Regions from separate parts of the Cohnella suwonensis genome, predicted to be linked through region 3. Evidence: predicted binding sites of a transcription regulator. Region 3 holds the regulator's gene; each other region holds the start of a gene.
What was found. The regulator Rex, encoded in region 3, represses fermentation and respiration genes when NADH is low (regulators of the CRP and FNR family bind a similar motif). The targets are predictions, from matches to a motif close to TTGTGAAATATTTCACAA.
Positions count from the first base shown of each region.

Region 1: ACFPPD_RS09780 (formate/nitrite transporter family protein) is a predicted target of Rex. The motif match lies at 2,057-2,074, and genes of this name have one in related genera.
Region 2: ACFPPD_RS09800 (DUF1641 domain-containing protein) is a predicted target of Rex. The motif match lies at 2,020-2,037, and genes of this name have one in related genera.
Region 4: nadA (quinolinate synthase NadA) is a predicted target of Rex. The motif match lies at 2,885-2,902, and genes of this name have one in related genera.

Region 1 covers NZ_JBHSMH010000023.1:39,602-44,897, reverse strand. The annotation lists gene ACFPPD_RS09790 (NACHT domain-containing protein) at 1-134, opposite strand, end outside; gene ACFPPD_RS09785 (L-lactate dehydrogenase) at 257-1,171, opposite strand; gene ACFPPD_RS09780 (formate/nitrite transporter family protein) at 1,164-1,997, opposite strand; gene ACFPPD_RS09775 (cold-shock protein) at 2,186-2,410, opposite strand; gene ACFPPD_RS09770 (cold-shock protein) at 2,486-2,686, opposite strand; gene ACFPPD_RS09765 (S-layer homology domain-containing protein) at 2,914-5,296, opposite strand, start outside.
Region 2 covers NZ_JBHSMH010000023.1:45,994-51,289, forward strand. The annotation lists gene ACFPPD_RS09790 (NACHT domain-containing protein) at 1-636, shown strand, start outside; gene ACFPPD_RS09795 (cell wall hydrolase) at 835-1,836, shown strand; gene ACFPPD_RS09800 (DUF1641 domain-containing protein) at 2,083-2,520, shown strand; gene ACFPPD_RS09805 (NAD(P)/FAD-dependent oxidoreductase) at 2,558-3,736, shown strand; gene ACFPPD_RS09810 (SWIM zinc finger family protein) at 4,002-5,296, shown strand, end outside.
Region 3 covers NZ_JBHSMH010000005.1:261,086-266,381, reverse strand. The annotation lists gene dinG (ATP-dependent DNA helicase DinG) at 1-1,596, shown strand, start outside; gene ACFPPD_RS03290 (redox-sensing transcriptional repressor Rex) at 1,597-2,250, shown strand; gene ACFPPD_RS03285 (amidohydrolase) at 2,250-3,554, shown strand; gene ACFPPD_RS03280 (cell wall elongation regulator TseB-like domain-containing protein) at 3,551-4,078, shown strand; gene ACFPPD_RS03275 (hypothetical protein) at 4,662-5,198, shown strand; gene ACFPPD_RS03270 (AAA family ATPase) at 5,191-5,296, shown strand, end outside.
Region 4 covers NZ_JBHSMH010000016.1:21,959-27,254, reverse strand. The annotation lists gene hpt (hypoxanthine phosphoribosyltransferase) at 53-592, shown strand; gene ftsH (ATP-dependent zinc metalloprotease FtsH) at 684-2,684, shown strand; gene nadA (quinolinate synthase NadA) at 3,030-3,968, shown strand; gene nadB (L-aspartate oxidase) at 4,023-5,296, shown strand, end outside.

The DNA of each region.
Region 1 (5,296 bases), on a different contig from region 3:
TTCTTGTAGGCGGCACCGCTCCTAATAAGCAGTTGATTAAACTGGTCTGAACCCTTTTTGTATATTACGGAAATGATTCTTTCGATATTATTTTGAACCAATTCCGACGCTATCGATCCGAAATCAATATTCATGAATATCCTCCAAACCCTTCGCTTTATCCCTCTATTAGCTATTTCGATCATTTTTGACGTTTTCCTTCATTTGGATAACTTATTAAAAAAAGCCCGCAGATGACAACCTGCGAGCCATTTTTCTAACCTTCCATCGATCGAATAAGCTCCTTCAGCTTCTCCGCCGAAAGGCGCAATTCGCGTTGCTCCCGCTCCGACAAATCCAGCTGCAGCACCTCGCGGACGCCGCCGCGATCGACGACGCACGGAACGCCCAGGTAGACGTCGGAGATGCCGTGATAATCCCGCAGCAGCGTCGATACGTTCAATACGGCGCCTTCGTCGCGGAGAATCGCGGTGCAGATCCGGTCGAGCGCGAGGGCGACCGCGTAGTAAGTCGCGCCCTTAGCGGCGATGATCTCGTACGCGGCGTCCTTCGTGTTCGCGAAGATCCGCTCCTTCTTCTCTTCGTCCAGCCGAATGCCCGTTCCGGCGACGTTGGCCAAGCTCCAGAGAGGCAGCTCGGAGTCGCCGTGCTCGCCGATAATATGCGCGTGCACGCTTCGCGGATCGATGCCGAGCTCTTCGCCGATCAGGTACCGGAACCGGGCGCTGTCGAGCAACGTGCCCGAACCGATAATTCTGCGAACCGGCCATTGCGACTTTTGCCACGTAAAATAACTCATGATGTCCACCGGATTGGACGCGATCAGCAGAATGCCGTCGTCGTTATGCTTCAGCACTTCGCCGATGATGCTATCGAAGATGGCCGAGTTTCTCTTCAGCAGGTCGACCCGCGATTCGCCCGGTCTCTGCGCCGCTCCCGCCGTGATGACGATAATGCTAGCCCCGCGGCAGTCCTCGTAATCGCCGGCCCATACTTTCGTTTTCCCGACGAAAGGAAGCCCGTGATTCATGTCGATTGCGTCGCCCTTTGCTTTGTCCTTGTTCGCGTCGATCAGCACCAATTCGTCCGCCCGTTCCCTCAGCAGCAGCGTATACGCCGTAGTTGCTCCGACGGCGCCGACGCCGATGACGACGATCTTCGTTTTACTCATCCCGATCACTCTCCGCTTCGTTAAGTTGGTCTTCCCGTTCGTCCAAATGTTCTTCCAAATCCGGTTTATTCACGTAGTGATACATAAACCCCATTAACAATCCGCCGCCGATCAGATTGCCGAAGGTGACGGGGATCAGGTTATGGAGCACGCCGCCCATCGAGATCGTCCCCGGGTGGTGCAAGACGAGCGCGATCGCGAACGTGCACATGTTGGCGATGCTATGCTCGTAACCGGAAATAAAGAAGCAGAACACGAACAGAATCATCGCGAACATTTTGGCGCCGTCGCCCTTCATCGACATCGGGAGGAAGAACGCCAGGCAGACGAGCCAATTACAGAGGATCGCCCGGAAGAACAGCTCCATCATCGGCAAGTTCATCTTCTTGTCCACGACGCTGAGCAGGAATCCGTTGACCGACGACTCCGAGAACAAGCCCGTCGTATAGATCAATAGCGCGAAGAACGAGGCGCCCAGAATGTTGCCCAGGTAGCTGAATAGCCATAGCCGCATGACGTCGGACCAGCGCAGTTTGCGACGCAGCGCGGCGTAGGTGTAATAGAACGTATTGCCCGTGAACAAGTCCCCGCCGCCGTAGGAGATCAAGATAATGGCCGCCCCGAACGTGATCGCCGCCATCGGATACGTCAGCGGCGAGTGCTCCGCGTAGAAGAAGCTACCCGTCTTGAAAGCGACGATGACCCCGAACCCGATGAACATGCTGGCGAGCGCGGATCGGGCGAGATAACGGAGACGACTCGTCGCGAATACCCGGTGCTTCTTAAGGGCGAGCCGTTCGACCTTCTTGAGTGCTTCGACTTCCATGGCGCCCACCTTCCCTCCGAAGGAGATAAGCGTAGATTACGCGAAGCGAAGGCCTTGCGATGTGCGAAAAATCACATTTACGTGCCCGAAATAGCTCAACGGACAAAAAAACCCGACCTCGAAAGGTCGGGTTCTTCATGCCGGAGCCGACGAGTCGGACTCCTATCGTTTTAATGTCGCCGCCGAACTCATTCCCCGACTTTGTGATGAATCGGGCTAGTGTTCGCGAGCGCGACGAGCATTCTTTCGCTTTTCACCATTTCGGACTGACACAAAGGACACTGATGCGTAGACGAGAGCGCGAAATTGTCCCTCATCCATCCCTTGCAGTTCTCATCCGAACAAGACCAGATCGCGGTTAGTTCCTCGGGCAACTCTTCAGCCGTTTTTTTCCGAGAAGAATACAAGAACATCCCTCTTTCCATCCTGAAGTGGGTGATGCGAAGAAAAATGCCCCAAACGGGAAGTCCGGGGCATGGTTCGCTTGCTTACAGTTTAACGACGTTCTCGGCTTGCGGGCCGCGATTGCCTTGTACGATGTTGAACTCAACGCGTTGGCCTTCGTCCAAAGACTTGTAGCCGTCGCCTACGATCGCGCTGAAGTGTACAAATACGTCGTTACCGCCTTCGACTTCGATGAAGCCGAAGCCTTTGTCCGCGTTAAACCATTTTACGATTCCCGATTCCATTTTGTTTAACCACCTTTTAATATTTACATGACCTTCTTATTTTATGAAACAAAATAAAAATTCACATATTGGACAAGGTTATTAAGCTGCGAGCAACAACAACCCTCTACAATATGTGAATTAGGTCATTTTATTCAACCTACTCACTATACCGCATCCTCGTGCAAAAAGCAATCGGACCAGTGCCCATTCCTCATGGAATGCCTGGTCCGATTTGATTTTCTATGCTATTTCGCTGCTGCCGCCGCTTTCAGAAGCACGGCAACGGCTTCCGCCCGGGTGGCGCGGTCTTGCGGAGCGAACCGGTTGTCGCCTTTTCCTTGCGCGATGCCCGATTGCTTCGCGTAAGCGACGCCGGCTCTCGCCCATGCCGGGATATCCTTATCGTCCGAGTAACCGGTCGTCGTTTGCGCGTCCGCCGAATGTCCAAGGGCGTTCGCGATCATCGCCGCCATCTCGGCGCGGGTGATCTCCGCATCCGGGCGGAAGCTGCCGTCCGCGTAGCCTTTCAAGATCCCTGCCTTTACCGCCAACGCGACGGCCTTCTTCGCCCAAGCTCCGATGTTCGCCGCGTCGGCGAAGGTGAGCTGCGCTTCCTCGCTCTGCAGCTTGAGCGCGTTCACCAGCATGACGGCGAACTCGGCGCGCGTCACGGTCCGGTTCGGCTTGAACGTGCCGTCCGGGTAACCCGAGGCGATTCTGCTCTCCACCGCTTGCTTGATGCTCGCTTCCGCCCAATGTCCGGCGATGTCGCGGAATGCAGCATCCGTTGTCTCTTTCGTCGGCGTTTCCTCCGTTACGGCCAAGCCCGTTTTCCCGTCAACGACGAGCACGGCGAATTTCGTGAAATGATCGACTTCCGCGCTTATGCGATTCCCGTTGATCTTGCCGCCTTCCACTTTCACCCAAAGCTTCTTCACTTCATCATAGTAGAAGATCGCAACCGTTTGTCCGCTCTTTACTTTTGCCTGATCGAACGATAACGTCAGCGTAACCGGCTTGCTGAAGTTTTCCGAAAAGTTTTTCAGCAATTCGTACACCGGGCTGGACAAAATCTCTCCATTGCTCATTACACTTTGCGTATTCGACACGATCTCAATCGTTAAGTCCAGCTGCTTGCTTGAAACGCCTGTTGGGATGGAGATGACGATCGCTTTATCCAGGCTCACCTCGCCGATTCTTCCAGCCGGAAGCGTAATTTTCCCGTCCTTAGAGGTGATCGGGCTTAAGCCTCCGCCACCTCCGCTGCTGCCGCTGCTGCTGCTGGAAGCGCGGTTCACGGTTACCGTATACACGTTCTCCGTGCCGTCCTGCGCGGTCACCCCGATCCGAATCGGGTTCGCCCCCACGATCAGGCCGGATGCGCGATAGGTATAAATCGCTCCCGTTACCGTCTGATAAACGGCTCCCGTGACGGACAAGGTTTGGGCCGGGTCTGCCTGCACGAAAGAGACATTCAGGCTGGACACCGCGTAATCCAAGTCCACGTTGTAATTCAAATTCGATGGCGTAAACGATGGCGACAACGTTCCCTGATCCACGGACAGGTTGGACAACAGCGCGTTGTTGCTTCGCCATTGCGCGTACAACGTGAAATTGTCCGCTCCCATGACGAACGTATCTCCCGCTGCGTAACGCGTCCCGCTTCCGTCCGCCGACGTGTTCCACCCCGCGAACGTATAGCCTGCCTTGATCAGATTCCCCGTGTTGCCTAGCACCATGACGCTGGCGTTTTGGTTATAGTTGCGGTTTGCCGGTGCATTCCCGGACGTAGCGCCGTTGCCGTCGTAGGCGACGGTGGACTTATCCAACCATTTCATCATCGTGGCCTTGTTGGAATTTCCCCCGTCTACATAAGCGACGTAAGAATCGCCGTCGTACACATTCAGCGAAATGTAATTGGCCGCGCTTGCTGAAAATCCCGAGTCTCCTACCGTCTCCCAACCGCTCCCGTTGTACTTCATCACCGTAGCCTTGTCGGATTTCCCAAAATCCTTATAAGCGACATAAGGGGTGCCGTCGTACACATACAGCGAAATGTAATCGGCCTTACCTGCCGAAAACCCCTCGCTTCCCACCGTCTCCCAACTGCTCCCGTTGTACTTCTTCACCGTAGCCTTGTCGGAATTTTGCCAATCCTTATAACCCACATAAGGAGTGCCGTCGTACACATACAGCGAAATGTAATCGGCCGTGCCTGCCGAAATTCCCTCGCTCCCTACCGTCTCCCAACTGCTTCCATTGTACTTCTTCACCGTAGCCTTGTCGGCATATCCCGAATCCCTGTAAGCGACATAAGGGGTGCCGTCGAATATATACAGCGAAGTGTAATCGGCCACGCCTGCCGAGAATCCGGCGCTCCCTACCGTCTCCCAACTGCTTCCATTGTACTTCATCACGGTCGCTTTGCCGGAATTTCCATAATCCGCATAAGCAACATAAGGTGTACCGCCATAGACAGCCTGCGATACGCTAAAGGCTGCGCCGGCCGAGAATCCGGCGCTCCCTACCGTTTCCCAACCGCTCCCATTATACTTCATGACCGTGGCCTTATCGGAATTTGCGCCATCCTTATAAGCGACATAAGGAGTGCCGCCGAACACAGTGAGC
Region 2 (5,296 bases), on a different contig from region 3:
GACGAAGATCAGACGGATATTCTTCGAATCTTGTCGAGCAAACAAATTTCCAGCTTTAGAGTCGATAATGTATTGAATTTATTGTTCGAAATGGATAAAGAACGGTTCGAAAGAAATTTTATCATCCCGATGATTAAAGAAATGATTTCATGGCTGGAGGACGGAGCGACTTCGCAGGAAGAAAAGTATATCCGGTATATCGATTCCAAATTTGAAAGCTTTGGCATTAGTTATATTGCTTCTGGCGTAGAGGATGAGGACGAGGAGGACGATGAAGCCAGAAGAGTGGTTTTTATGCACCGCCCGAGTCCTGCCAATAGTTATTACGAAATCGTTAAATTCATTTTTGAAAAATACATCGGTATCGTACAGATCGGAACGGAATTATTACCCTCCTATCATCAGGTGGATATGATTAAGAAATACGGCGAAGAAGAAAGCGATGGGATGGAGTTTTTGGTCAGCACCGATCGGATCAGGCACGACACGGAATTAAGCAAGGAGTTCATCGGGCACGCGAGTTTTATTTTGAATAGGCTTAATTATGTCATCGCGTTGTTGCCTGTATTGGAGCAAAAACATAAAGATAAAAAAACGATCAAGGAACTTCTTTTTAAGATAAGGTCAAGCAATTAATCAACGAATGGATTGGTTCTTTAAAAGGCTTCTATATATGCGGATATGCCGCGTAGCAGGAGCCTTTTTCGTTTGTCCGGACTGTAATAACTGAATTGTGTGAAAACGTTAATGCTACAAGTCATTCACCCTGTGATATATTTTTACAATGTTAATAAAAACGATTTCATAATTTCTAAACATTGCCGGGAGGTTGTTATGCTCCGTTTTCACTCTTATATTCGAAGCCGATTGCTCATCCCGATAGTCGCCCTATTGCTCCTGACGTCGGCGCTACCGACCGTAGCCGCCGCTGCCAAAGCCGACGACGGCGTCGCCGACAACGTTACGATCATGATCGACGGCGAGAAGGCGAAGCTGGCCGATCCGGTGCGCATGAAGGACGGCAGATTGTTCTTGCCGATCGCGAGCGTCGCTTCCCTGCTGAAAGCGAAAGCCAAGTGGGACCAAGACAACGAAGCGGTGACGATCCAATCCGCCCGCGGAGACAAGATCGTGCTGAGCAACGGCGTTCCGATCGTCTACTTCAACGATAGCCGCTATCGCATGGATACGGTGCCGTTCCTGGACGACGGAAGGATGTACATACCGCTGCGCGCCGTCGCGGAGCTGCTCCACGCCACCGTGAAGTGGGAGACGGAGACGCAAGTCGCCGAGATTACGCAAATCGAGCCGGCCGTCGTGACGGCGGAGTACGGCTTGGCGGAGATCGGCGAACAGTTCGGCGTCAGCAAAGCGGCGTTGCTTAAGCGCAACGGGCTGAAAGCCGCCGAAGAGGTGAAGGAAGGGGCGAAGCTCCGCGTCGTCATCCCTTCGATCTTCGACGACGAAGCCGAACCGTATTCGAAGGACGACTACACGTTGCTCGCGAAGATAATCCAGGTGGAGTCGGGTTACGAGTCCTACGAAGGCCAACTGGCCGTCGCGAACGTCGTACTGAACCGGGTGAAGGATCCGCGCTTCCCGAAATCGATCAAGGACGTCATCTATTCGGGCAAGCAATTCCCCGCCGCGCACAACGGCATCCTGCAGAAGAGCGTGCCGAACGCCAGCGTGCTTCGCGCCGCCAAGGACGCCTTGAACGGCAAAAACAACGTCAAAGACGCCGTGTATTTCTACGATCCGAGAGTGTCCAAGGGCTCGTTCTGGTCCGGTCTGGATACGATCGCGACGATCGGCACGCACCGGTTCGCGAAGTAGCATCGGCGACGACAATCGGCATTTCCGGCATGTGAAATCCCCATCGAAAGGCGGTGGGGATTTTATTTTGCCCCCGATTCGACAACTTCATTAATTTACCGCGGAAAAGCGCAAGATTTTATCGAAAGATGCCAAATATATACTTGTACTATTCGCGCGGAAAAGGATAAAATAAAGCAATAAATGTGATTAAATTCACAAAACTTTCTTAGACTGCTGACGATTTCGATTAGGGGAGGAAACAGAATGTCTGAATCGACTGTATTGAATGCCGATCAAGGGTCCGTCGTGACCGATGCCGCGGCGAAGTTGGACGTGCTGGATCAATTGTTAAAACCGGAAGTGCAGCAAGCGATCACCCAATTGGTGGATCAATTGCCGAGGCTGGCCGAGATGATGACCGTTCTGACGAACGTGTACGATTTCGCGCAGAAGGTTGCGAAGGACAAAGTGCTGATCGAGGATACGCTCGGCGGCATCCAAGAAGTGGTCAAGCCTCTCGCGGAGAAAGCCAAAGGCTTCGCGTCCGCGGCCATCGAAGCGAGCGACCGCGCGGAGAACAGCGACGCGACGATCGGCGTGTTCGGCATGATGAAGCTGCTGAAAGATCCGGAATTGCAGAAGATGCTTCGTTTCAGCCAAGCTTACCTGAACATTCTGGGCGAAAGAAAAAATAACGGTTAATCGGACCGATCCATAGGCGAAGAACGGAGGAACATAGATGAGAAAAGAAATTCTGATTCTCGGGGCGGGTTACGGCGGGTTGCTGAGCGCCCTGTCCGCCAGACAGCATCTGTCGACCGCGGAAGCGAACATTACGATCATCAACCGCTCGAATACGCACCAAATCATTACGGAGCTTCACCGTCTTGCCGCGGGTAACGTGCACGAGAAAGCCGTCGCGCTTCCGCTCGAGAAATTGTTCAAAGGCAAGCAGATCAACGTCGTGGTCGGCGAAGTGCAATCCGTCGATCCGGAAGGCAAAAAAGTTTCCTTGAATAACGACACTTCTTACCGTTACGATGCGCTCGTGCTCGCTCTCGGAAGCGAAACGAACTACTTCGGCATCCCCGGACTTCAGGAAAATAGCTTGATCCTGAAATCCGTGAACGACGCGAACAAAATCTTCGCTCACGTCGTAGACCGCATCAAAGCGTACGCGAAGTCGAAAGACAAAGCGGACGCGACGTTCGTTATCGGCGGCGGCGGATTGACCGGCGTCGAGCTCGTCGGCGAGCTTGCCGACGAATTGCCGGCCATCTGCCGCGAGAACGGCGTGGACTTCTCCGACGTTTCCTTGAAGCTGGTCGAGGCGATGCCGACGATCTTGCCGATGTTCTCGCCGGATCTCATCCAACGCGCGGTCACGAGCCTGGAGAACCGCGGCGTCGAATTCTTGACGAGCTTGCCGATCACGGAAGTGAAAGGCAATGTGGTCACGTTAAAAGACGGTCGCACGATCGAAGCGAACACGGTCGTATGGACGGGCGGCGTCCAAGGCAACACCCTCGTCGCGAACTGCGGCATCGAAGTGAACCGCGGCCGCGCGTCCGTTAACGAAGCGCTGCAATCGGTGTCCCACCCCGACGTCTACCTCGCGGGCGACTGCGCGGTCGTCTTCGGACCGGAAGGCCGTCCGTATCCGCCGACTGCGCAATTGGCATGGCAAATGGGCGAGCTCGCGGGCGCTAACATCGCGGCTACGTTCAAGGGCACGAAACCGGATGCCTTCAAGCCGGTCTTCTCCGGTACGCTCGCGAGCCTGGGCCGCAAAGACGGCATCGGCGCCGTCGGCGGCACGGGCATCGAGCTTCGCGGCACGCCGGCTTCCCTCATGAAGAAGGCGAGCAACGCCCGTTATCTGTCCCACATCAACGGCTTGTTCACGCTGGCTTACTAAGCCGAAGGCGCGGGCCATTCCCGTACTCGCTTAACGGAATCAATAATATCCAACCCGCGATGCTAATTCGTTCGAATGGCATCGCGGGTTTATTGTTTTAAAGTAAGGTCGAAGCCCGAGGTGCTTCTTTCATTTTCGGAAGGTGATTTTAATCTTTTCTCGAATCTTATAAGCTATTAAAAGATGGAAGGAGGATCGATTAACTGGGTATCCCGTTAATCGCCTCCAAAGTCTCGCCATCCAATTGATTTCAGCGAGGGATCGAATGATAACTATTACCGAAGCTTACGTGGATAGCTTGGCATTGAACGCTAACGCGATCAAGAACGGCCGCGATCTGGTCAAGAAAAACAGTTTCCCCCTGCTATGCCGGACGGAGGACGATACGCTGTTGTTCGGCGAATGCAAGGGCAGCGGAAACGAGCCTTATCGCTGTTCCGTGGATTTCGTCAAGCCTGAAGGCCCGACATTCCGTTGTTCTTGTCCGAGCCGGCAGTTTCCGTGCAAGCATCTGCTCGGTTTGATGTACGCCTATGCGCTGGGCAAAAACTTCGCGACGGCGGCCATTCCGGAGGATATCGCGGACAAGCGCGAGAAGGCGGAAAAGCGGGAAGAGAAGAAAAAGGAAGCGGCATCCGACTCCGAGGAAACTCCGCGCAAACGCCAGACGAACAAATCCGCTCTCGTCAAGAAAATCGTAGCGCAGCTCGAGGGCATCGCATTCGCCGAGAAGCTGCTTCAAGGAATCGTTCAAGCGGGGCTGGGCGGCATCGATAAAAAGGCGATCCAGACGCTCGGCGAGCAGGTCAAGCAACTGGGCAATTATTATATTCCGGGCATTCAGGGCTCCTTTCGCGAGCTTCAGCTCGGCATGAACGCCGATCAACCGCGGGAAGCGATGTACGAGCGGGCCATTCCCCGGCTCGGCCAGTTGTACGCCTTGCTGAAGAAGAGCAGGGAATACTTGGAGCGTCGCAAGGAGAATCCGGACGAGACGACGCTAGATGCGGAATCGACCTTGGAGGAAAGCATCGGACACGCCTGGCAACTGTCGGAACTTCGGGAGAGAGGGCTGACCCGGCGCGACGCGGAATTGCTCCAGCTCGCCTTCCGATCTTATGCGGATCCCGGCCGGGAGCAATTCGTGGACGAGGGCTTCTGGATCGAGCTGCGATCCGGGCGTGTTCATGCGACGCGCACGTACAGGCCTTATCGGGCGGCGAAGCATATTCGCGAAGACGATTCCGTTTACCTGGTGGCCGCGACCAAAGAGCTGTTCGTCTATCCCGGCGAGCTTAACGCAAGGGTCCGCTGGGAAGAGGCGTCGTTCCGCGAGCCTTCTTCCGAGGATTTCACTGTCGCCCGGAGCCATGCGGGAAAATCCTTCGCGGACGCGATCAAACAAGCGAAAAATCAAATAAAGAACCCGTTGTCCGACAAAAATCCGGTCATGCTCGTCGCCTATCGGGATGTCGTCGTCATCGACGGACGTTACGTTCTGTTAGACGAACAAGGCAAGCAAATGCCGCTCGCGGACATACCGTCCATGAACGATGCGAC
Region 3 (5,296 bases):
CGTTGCTTCTACCATCGCGCGAGGCAAGAAGCAGGAAAGGCCGATCTTGTCATTACGAACCATGCGTTGCTGTTTACCGATTTGCGCGCCGAGCACCGATTGCTTCCGGCGTACGATCGGCTCGTCATCGACGAAGCCCATCATTTGGAAGAAGTGGCGAGCCAGCATCTCGGGCAGAAAACCGGCCACGCGACGTTGATGCTGCCGCTTCTGCGCGTGTGGAAGGACACCAAGACGGGTTTACTCCCGCAGCTCATCTCTGCCGCATCGGCAATGGGATCGACGCACGCGACCGCTTGGGCGGAGAAGCTCGAAGAGCTTGCGCCCAAGCTGACCGAGATCCGGGAAGCGTGGGAACGCTGGATGGACGCCTCCTTCGGCATGCTCGCCTCCAACGCCGCGGCCGACGAAACGGGCAACATGACGTACAGGCTGAAGCCGGATCAACTGCCCCCGCAATGGGAAGCGTTAACCGTAGACGGCAATAACGTCATTCAGCTGCTGTCGGATTTCATTCGGCCGATGGAGAAGATCGTCGTCGACATGAGGGAGGAAGCGGACGAACTAAGCCTGCAAGGGCTTCTGACCGACATGGGCGGCGTGCTGAAGGATTTGTCGAACACGAGGGCGGACACGCAGTCGTTCGTCACGCTCGGCAGACCGGAATACGTCTATTGGATCGAAGGGCATTCCCAGTACCGGGGAAGATCCGTATGGATATACGGCGTTCCTTCCGACGTCAGCGAATTGCTGAAGGAAGGCGTGTTCGACAAAAAAGCGAGCGTCGTCATGACGTCCGCGACGTTAACGATCGACAAGTCGTTCGGTTACGTGACCGAGCAGCTCGGATTAATCGAGGCGGATAAAGCCGGGAAGTTGAAAACGGCGATGTTGCCTTCCCCGTTCAAATACAGGGAACAAGCGCTCGTCCTTATTCCCCGCGATTTTCCGGGCATCAAAGGGAGGGACGGAGAAGCCGCGTTCGTCGCCGCTCTTACGTCGTCCTTGGAGGAAATGGCGCGGACGGCGGGAGGCCGCATGCTCGTTCTGTTCACGTCGCACCGGATGCTGAAAACGGTCTACGGACCGTTGAAAGAAAAGCTCGAGCCGGCCGGCATTCAAGTGCTTGGCCAAGGTCTCGACGGGGGCAGCCGCAGCCGGTTGACCCAGCAATTCATCAAGCAACCGGCTTCCGTGCTTCTTGGCACGAGCAGCTTCTGGGAAGGCATCGACTTACCGGGGGACGCTCTCACTTGTCTCGCGATCGTCAGACTGCCTTTTCAGCCGCCGAATCATCCTGTCGCGGAAGCGAAAGCGGAAAAGCTGCAAGCGGAGAACAAAAATCCGTTCATGAAGCTGTCGCTCCCCCAGGCGGTCATCCGCTTCAAGCAAGGCTTCGGCCGGCTCGTGCGAACGGCGACCGATCGGGGCATCGTGCTGCTGTACGATACGAGGGTAATCGACACGTATTACGGGAAGCATTTCCTGTACTCGTTGCCGGGACCGAAAATGGAGCATTTACCGACGGCCGCGATGGCGGGCAGGGCTCGCGAGTGGCTGTTTCCCGATCACGATGAAAGAAAGGAGGGGACTTGAATGAAACCGATCAAAATTTCCGAGGCGGTCGTCCGGAGGCTGCCGATTTACTTACGATTTCTGAATGAACTCAGCTTAAGCAACATTCATACGGTTTCCTCCCAAGAGCTCGGAGAGAAGCTGGACCTGAATCCGGCGCAAATTCGCAAAGACCTCGCGTACTTCGGCGAGTTCGGGCGTAAAGGGGTCGGCTATAACGTCGATTATTTGATCGAGAAAATCCGCCAGATCTTGAAGCTGGACAAGACGTTGAACGTCGCACTCGTCGGGACGGGCAATCTGGGGCGCGCGCTATGCAATTATAATACGTATATTAAAGACAACATGAAAATCGTCGCCGTATTCGACGCGGACGAAAGCAAGAAGGGCACGATGATCAACCGGCTGACCGTTCAGCCGATGAAGGAGCTCGCCAAGTCCGTCGAGCGGCTGGATATTTCGGTCGGCATCATTACGGTGCCGGCTACCGAGGCGCAGAACGTGGCGGATCAGTTCGTCGCTTCCGGCATTCGGGGCATTCTGAACTTCGCGCCGGTCGTCTTGAAGGCCGCGCCCGGCGTCAGAATTCACCATGCGGATTTTACCGCGGAGCTGCTCAGCCTCGCTTATTATATGGACTCGATCAACGGATCGAAAGAAGGAGACGGACTTTAATGACGCGGTTACTGATCGAGAATGGCTATTTCGTCACGATGGACGACGACCAACCGAAATTCCAAGGCTGGATGGCGGTGGAAGATGAACGGATCGCGGCTCTGGGCGAAGGAGAAGCGCCCGAGGAAGAGAAATCGCTCGCGTCCGCCAAGCTGGACGGCAAAGGTTATCTGTTCATGCCGGGACTCGTGAACACGCATGGGCACGCGGCGATGTCGCTGCTGCGCGGATTGGCAGACGATCTGGCATTGCAGGATTGGCTGCAAAACCATATGTGGCCGACGGAAGCGAGATATACCGGAGACGACGTGTATTGGGGCTCGGCTCTCGCGGCCGCCGAGATGATCAAATCCGGCACGACGACGTTCGTCGACATGTACGACCATATGCATCGGGTCGCAGAAGTCGTCGAGCGCTCCGGCATGAGGGCGAGCTTGACGCGCGGCGTTATCGGACTGTGCCCGGAAGACGTTCAGAAAGCGAAGCTGGCGGACGCCATCCAATTCGCGAAAGATTGGCACGGCGCGGCGAACGGGCGCGTCAGCGTCATGATTTCTCCGCATGCCCCTTACACGTGCCCTCCCGACTACATCTTGAAATTCGTCGAAGCGGCCCACGATCTCGACTTGCCGATGCATACCCACATGTCGGAGACGATCGCGGAAGTGGAACAGAACGTGCGCGATTACGGCTACCGCCCGGTCGAACATCTCGACCGCCTCGGCATGTTCGGGCGTCCGACGCTCGTCGCTCACGCCGTTCATTTGAACGACGACGAGATCGCGTTGCTCGCCGAACGAGGCGTCGCCGTATCGCATAACCCGGTCAGCAACCTGAAGCTCGCGAGCGGCGTCGCGCGCGTGCCCGACTTGCTCAAGGCGGGCGTGACCGTGTCGCTTGGAACGGACAGCGCGGCCAGCAACAATAACTTGGATCTGTTCCAGGAAATCTCGATGGCGGCGTTGCTTCATAAAGGCGTATCCGGCGATCCGACCGTCGTTCCGGCGGCGGAAGCGCTTCGCATGGGCACGCTCTACGGCGCGCGCTCGATCGGCTTGGAAGGCGTGACGGGCCAATTGAAAGCCGGCTTGAAGGCGGATTTCATCGCCTTGAACGTCGATCGGCCGCATTTCGTGCCGCGCACCGATTACGTATCCCATCTCGCCTACGCGGCTAGAGGTTCCGACGTCGCCCACGTATGGGTCGACGGCAAGCAATTGCTGAAAGACGGCAAGCTTCTGACGCTCGATGAAGAGAAAATCAAAGCCGAAGCCGAAGCTTGCTTCCGGAGGCTGCGCGGATGAATTTAAGCCGTACGGAAGGGCATCGCAAAGGGCCTTCGCTTTCGCTGGCTAAGTGGGGCATTCTCGTCGCGGGGTTCGTCGTGTTCGTGCTCGTCTGCTTCTATTTGTATGTCCGGTCTTCGGATAAGGATTACCGAAGCGTCGAAAATCGCGCCGTTCGGATCGCCAAGCAGCAAGCGGGGTTGAAGGAAGTGACCGACGCCGCGTCCCATACGTGGGACGAGACGGTGTGGATCGTCTCCGGCAAAGACGCGGACGGCGAATCCTGGGTCGTGTTCGAGAAGTCGGATGGCGTCGTGAAGGAGAAAACGACGGACAACTTGACGAAAAAGCAGATGCTGGCGAAGTTCGAGAGCGAGCACGAAGGCGCCTCGGCGCCGATCCGGATGATTCCGGGTTGGTTCAAGGGGCAGCCGGCTTGGGAAATCCGTTACTGGAACAACGACGATCATCTCCATCAATCGCTCGGCTTTTACTCGTTTAAGGATGGCACGATGCTGAAGACTTACGTGTTGTCGAGCTAGCGCTTTGCCGCTTAACCGATTCGATGGCCTTACCGTTTCGCACGCTGAGCCTTGCCCACAACCTGTAAAAGTGCAGTTTGTATCGCACGATTCTTCAAATTCCTGAGGACAACCTGCAAAAATGCAGGTTGTTTTCTTTTTTTTGAGAGGATCGACATATTTAGGCCCATCAAACTTTAGAATTGCAGGTTGTTTGGTCGTTTTTCGTTTCAGCGCCGAATAACCTGCACTTTTTACAGTTTGTTTGGAAGCTGTAGTCAGGAGTAACCGAATTTCAGGCGGGGGAGCGGAGGTTGAGGTGACTGCAGTCAGGTGAGACCCTATTGCAGACAGAGTATGATAAGCAAGGTGTAGATACGCGGTTCGCGGGTTGCTGGTTCGCTTTCCAACGTTTTAATAACGATTATGCTGACCAAAACTGATATACTCATGGATGTACGAAACGTACGGATGCGCATGGAACATTCTCGCAGACTTCAGAACTCGCACGGACGTCGCCTCGTCCGCCATCGGTTTGACCTTTATTGATATTAATGACATTAACTTTCGTTTGTATACCTACTTATTAGGAGGGAATCGACATATGAACAAGATCAGAATATTACCGATTGCGATAACGGCCGCGCTGACGGCAGCCGTGCTGTTCGGCGGTTGGTTCGGTTACCGCCATTACGGCGTCGAGCAGCCGCTCGACCGGGTCGCGAACGCGATCGCCGGCGTCGAGAACGCCACAGTCGAGATGGGCGCCGGATCAGTGAAAATAGACGTGAAACTTGCGCCTGACGCGAATATCGCCGAAGTGTACCGTAAGATCAAACAAGAAGGCTCCGGAGAAATCGGAAGCAAGCAGTTCGAGCTTACGGCGGACGCCAGCAGCAACGAACGGTTGGAAAAAGCATGGAGTTACGCGTTGTTCGACGTCGCCGAAGCGATGGAGACGCGCAAGTATTCCGGCATCCGTGACGCGATGGACGGCTTGTCCGCCCATTTCCCGGGCGTGACGGCGACGACGGACATGGACGAAGACAACGTCTATATTTCGTTGCGCGACGGCAATGCGGCGAAATTCGTCGTGCTGCCTCGCGAACCCGCAACGTTAGGAGCGTGGTCTAATGCGTAAATTAAACGATTACGGCAAAGAAATCGGCATCGGCGCGGCGATCGTCGTTCTCGTGTTTCTATTGTACGTCGGATTGCCGCCGGCTATTATCGTCATGG
Region 4 (5,296 bases), on a different contig from region 3:
ATCGGTGTCATGCCATCATACCGTGTAATAATCTCACTGGGAGGTACCTTCTTTGCACAACGACATTCAAGAAGTTCTATACTCGGAGGAAGTAATACAGCAGAAGGTACAGGAGCTGGGGGCTTCGCTCAGCCGCGAATACGAGGGGCGCAATCCGCTCGTCATTTGCGTACTGAAGGGCGCTTTTATTTTTATGGCGGACTTGTCCAAGAACATTACGATTCCGATCGAATTGGATTTCATGGCCGTATCGAGCTATGGCAATTCGACGAGATCGTCCGGAGAAGTCAAGATCATTAAAGATTTGGACGCTTCCGTCGAAGGACGCGACGTACTGATCGTAGAAGATATTATCGACAGCGGGCTCACCTTAAGCTACCTGATCGACGTGCTGGAGCGCCGCAACGCGCTGTCCGTCAACGTCGTGGCGCTGTTCGACAAGCCGGGCCGCCGTACGGTCGACTTGAACGCGGACTATACGGGCTTCACCATTCCGGACGCTTTCGTCGTGGGATACGGCCTCGATTACGCGGAGAGGTACCGCAACCTGCCTTACGTCGGCGTACTGAAACCCGAAGTGTATACGAGCTAGACGCCCCGGTTCATCGGGTCGGGCGCGATGATTGTGATGCCAAGACAGGCTATGGTAAAATAATGAAAAGCTTGTCGAGAGGAGGTCGGGGATGAATCGGTTCATCCGGAATACAGGTTTCTACTTACTCATCTTCTTGGTGACGGTCGGAATCGTTCAGTTCTTCATCGGAAAGAACGAAACGACCAAAGAACTTAGCTACAGCGAAATCGTGAAAGTGGTTCAGCAAGGCAACGTGAAGTCGATTACGTTGCAGCTCCAGAACGGCACGTATCTCGTCTCCGGCGAGCTTAATCCGAAGTCTTCCGAAGAGAAGGGCGAATTGTTCTCGGGCCGCGCGCCGATCTCGGAACGCACGACGGGCCAATTCGAAGACTGGAGCAAGGAAAAAGGCTTCGAATACAAATTGAAAAAGACGCCGGGACAAAACTTCTGGCTCACGTTCTTGACCTCCATCATTCCGTTCATTATCATGTTCGTTCTGTTCTTCTTCCTGATCAATCAGGCGCAGGGCGGCGGCGGTAAAGTGATGAATTTCGGCAAGAGCCGCGCGCGCCTTTATAATGAAGAGAAAAAGCGGGTCACGTTCGAAGACGTGGCCGGCGCGGACGAAGAGAAACAGGAACTGGTCGAAGTCGTCGAGTTCCTGAAAGATCCGCGCAAATTCGCCGCTCTCGGCGCCCGCATTCCGAAGGGCGTTCTGCTCGTCGGCCCTCCGGGTACCGGTAAGACGTTGCTTGCTCGCGCCGTTGCGGGCGAAGCGGGCGTACCGTTCTTCACGATCTCCGGTTCCGACTTCGTCGAGATGTTCGTCGGCGTCGGCGCATCCCGCGTCCGCGACTTGTTCGAGAACGCGAAGAAGAATTCTCCTTGCATCATCTTCATCGACGAGATCGACGCCGTCGGTCGTCAACGCGGCGCGGGCCTCGGCGGCGGTCACGACGAGCGCGAACAGACGCTCAACCAATTGCTCGTCGAGATGGACGGCTTCGGCGCGAACGAAGGCATCATCATCGTCGCCGCGACGAACCGCCCGGACATCCTCGACCCGGCTCTGCTTCGCCCGGGCCGTTTCGATCGTCAGATCACGGTCGACCGTCCGGACGTCAAAGGCCGCGAAGCGGTACTGAAAGTTCACGCGCGCAACAAGCCGCTTAACAAAGACGTGCGTCTCGGCACGATCGCCAAGCGGACGACCGGCTTCACCGGCGCCGATCTGGAGAACTTGCTGAACGAAGCGGCGCTCCTCGCCGCCCGTCGCAACAAGAAAGACATCGCGATGCAGGAAGTCGACGAAGCGATCGACCGCGTCGTCGTCGGCACGGAGAAGAAGAGCCGAGTCATCAGCGACCGCGAGAAGCGCATCGTCGCTTATCACGAAGCGGGCCACACGATCGCCGGATTCTTCCTCGAGCACGCGGACACGGTTCACAAGGTTACGATCATTCCGCGTGGACGCGCGGGCGGATACGTCATCATGTTGCCGAAGGAAGACCGGATGCTCGTCACGAAGCAAGAGCTGCTCGATAAAGTAACGGGCCTTCTCGCCGGCCGCGCGGCGGAAGAAATCTTCATCGGCGAGATCGGCACCGGAGCTTATAGCGACTTCAAGTCCGCAACAAGCATCGTGCGCGCCATGATCATGGAATACGGGATGAGCGACAAGCTCGGCACGATGCAGTTCGGCAGCTCTCAAGGCCAAGTGTTCCTCGGACGCGACATCGGCCACGAGCAGAACTACTCCGACGCGATCGCTTACGAGATCGACCAAGAGATGCAGAGCATTACGCGCGATTGCTACGATCGCGCGAAGAAGCTGCTGAACGAGAAGAGCGCGGAGATGCACCTCATCGCCAAGACGCTGCTCGACGAAGAGACGCTCGATCTCGACCAAATCAAGTCGCTTATCGAGAAGGGCACGATCGAAGTCGCGGAAGGCTCGGGTTCCGGATCCGCCGGCGAAGAGTCGAAGGTAGAACCGATCGTTGACGTGCTGGGCGGCGTAAAAGTGCGCATCCAGACCCGCGAAGACGAACCGCTTCCTCCGACGCCGGAATTGCGTAAGGACGAAGAACCGGACGAGAACAAATAAACGTAGTCACACCTAAAACGGGGTGTTCCCGCGCGGAAGGGCGCATAGGGGACACCCCGTTTGCCATGCGGGCGATAAACGCCGAAAAAGGGCTTATAATGGCGTCTATTTGAATTGACAGCCCTATCCGGCACGTGTAAATTAAGTGTTAATGAACGAAGTCCTTTTCGTCTACAATAAAGAAAGCATTCTCGCCATGTTTGTGCATTCATTCACAATCTAATCGGACAGCCGGACAGCCGGACAGCCGGACAGCCGGACAGCCGGACAGCCGGACAGCCGGACAGCCGGACAGCCGGACAGCCGGACAGCCGGACAGCCGGACAGCATAGGGAGGGGAACGTTATGGAGGCTTTAGCTCTGGAGCGCAAAGCGGAACAGAACCGCGAATTGCGCGAGCGGCTGATGCAGCTGAAGAAAGAACGGAACGCCATCATACTCGCGCATTATTATCAGCGCGATGAAATACAGGAGGTTGCCGATTTCCGGGGGGACTCGTTCCTGCTCGCCCAGAAGGCGGCTTCGACCGACGCGGACGTCATCGTATTCTGCGGCGTTCATTTCATGGGGGAAAGCGCCAAGATCCTGGCGCCGAACAAGACGGTGCTCGTACCGGACGAACGGGCCGGATGCCCGATGGCGGACATGGTCAATCCGATCGGCTTGCGCGAGCTCAAAGCGAAGCATCCTAACGCCAAAGTCGTTACCTACATTAACTCCTCCGCCGATGTCAAAGCGGAAACCGATATTTGTTGCACGTCCGCGAACGCGGTCAAAGTCGTCAATTCGGTCGATTCCGACGAGATCATCTGGTGTCCGGACAAGAACCTGGGCCATTACGTCCAACAATTCACCGACAAGAATATGATCATCTGGGAAGGCTACTGCAACACCCACGACATGCTGACGATCAAAGACGTCGAGGAGATGCGGGCGAAGCACCCGAACGCGCGGTTCGTCGTTCACCCGGAATGCCGTCCGGAAGTCGTCGGGATGGCGGATTTCGTCGGCAGCACGACGGCGATCTTGAAATATTGCCGGGAATCCGACCATAAGGAATTCATCGTCGGCACCGAAGACGGTACCGGTTACCAGCTTCGTCTGGACAGCCCGGACAAGACGTTCCATTTCGCGTCGAAGTTCCTTGTCTGCCCGAACATGAAAGTCAATAATCTGAAGAAGGTCGTCAAGTGTCTCGAGACGATGCAACCGCAAATCTACGTGCCGCAGGACGTCGCGGACAAAGCACGTTTATCGCTGGAGCGCATGCTGCTGGTCAAGTAATTGACCCGAGTAGCGTGCGCTACTCTCTTGTTGGAGTAGGGGACCTAATTACTCATGATTCCACGTTACGTTGTCGATTTTGATCTGGACAAGCTTCCCCGCATAGAGACCGACGTCATCGTCATCGGCGCCGGCATCGCGGGTTTGTATACGGCCTTGAAAGCAAGCGAGACGAAACGCGTGCTGATGATCACGAAGAAATCGCTGTTCGACAGCAATACGCGCTATGCGCAAGGCGGTATCGCCGCCGTTATATCGGACGAGGATTCTCCGGATTTCCTCGCGCAAGATACGTTGATCGCCGGTGCCGGACTTTGCGAAGCCGAGGCGGTCGACGTTCTTGTGCATGAAGGACCTCAAGGTGTGCAGGAACTGATTCGTTACGGCACCAACTTCGACGAAGAAGACGGCCAGTTCGCTTTGACGAAGGAAGGCGCGCATAGCCAGCGTCGCATTCTCCATGCGAACGGGGACGCGACGGGATTCGAGATCGTTCGTGCGCTGGTTGAAAGGGTCAAAGCCGACCCGACGCTAGAGCTGTGGGACGATCATTTCGTGCTCGATCTGCTCACCGAGGACGGAGAATGCCGCGGCGCGCTCGTGCAGAAGCCGGACGGCTCGAGAGTCGCCGTATTCGGAAGCGCGACCATCCTATGCACGGGCGGCACGGGTCAGCTGTACCGCTATACGACGAATCCGGAAGTGGCGACCGGCGACGGCGTGGCGATGGCTTACCGGGCGGGAGCGGACATTCGCGACATGGAGTTCAACCAGTTCCATCCGACGTCGCTGTGTTATCCCGGAGCTCCGCGGTTCTTGATCTCGGAAGCCGTACGGGGAGAAGGGGCGTATCTGCGCAACATTCGCGGGGAACGATTCATGGAGAATTACCATCCGCAGCTCGAGCTCGCGCCAAGGGACGTCGTCGCGAGAGCGATCGTCAGCGAGATGGAATCGACCAAATCGACCTACGTCTATATCGACATTACGCACGAGACGCCGGAGCTGATCAAGCACCGTTTTCCGACGATCTACGAATTCTGCCTGAATTACGGGCTCGACATGACGACGGACTGGATCCCGGTCGCTCCGGCGGCCCACTACATGATGGGCGGAGTGAAGACCGACCTGCACGGCGAGACGAGCATCCGCCGTCTATTCGCGTGCGGCGAAGCATCGTCGACCGGCGTCCACGGGGCGAACCGGCTGGCGAGCAACTCGTTGTCGGAGGCGATCGTATTCGGCCAGCGCATCGTGAACGCGATCAACGAGATGTCGCCGGGCAAGAAGACGGCCGACAACGGACCGGCCGCGGAACGTAACGCGGT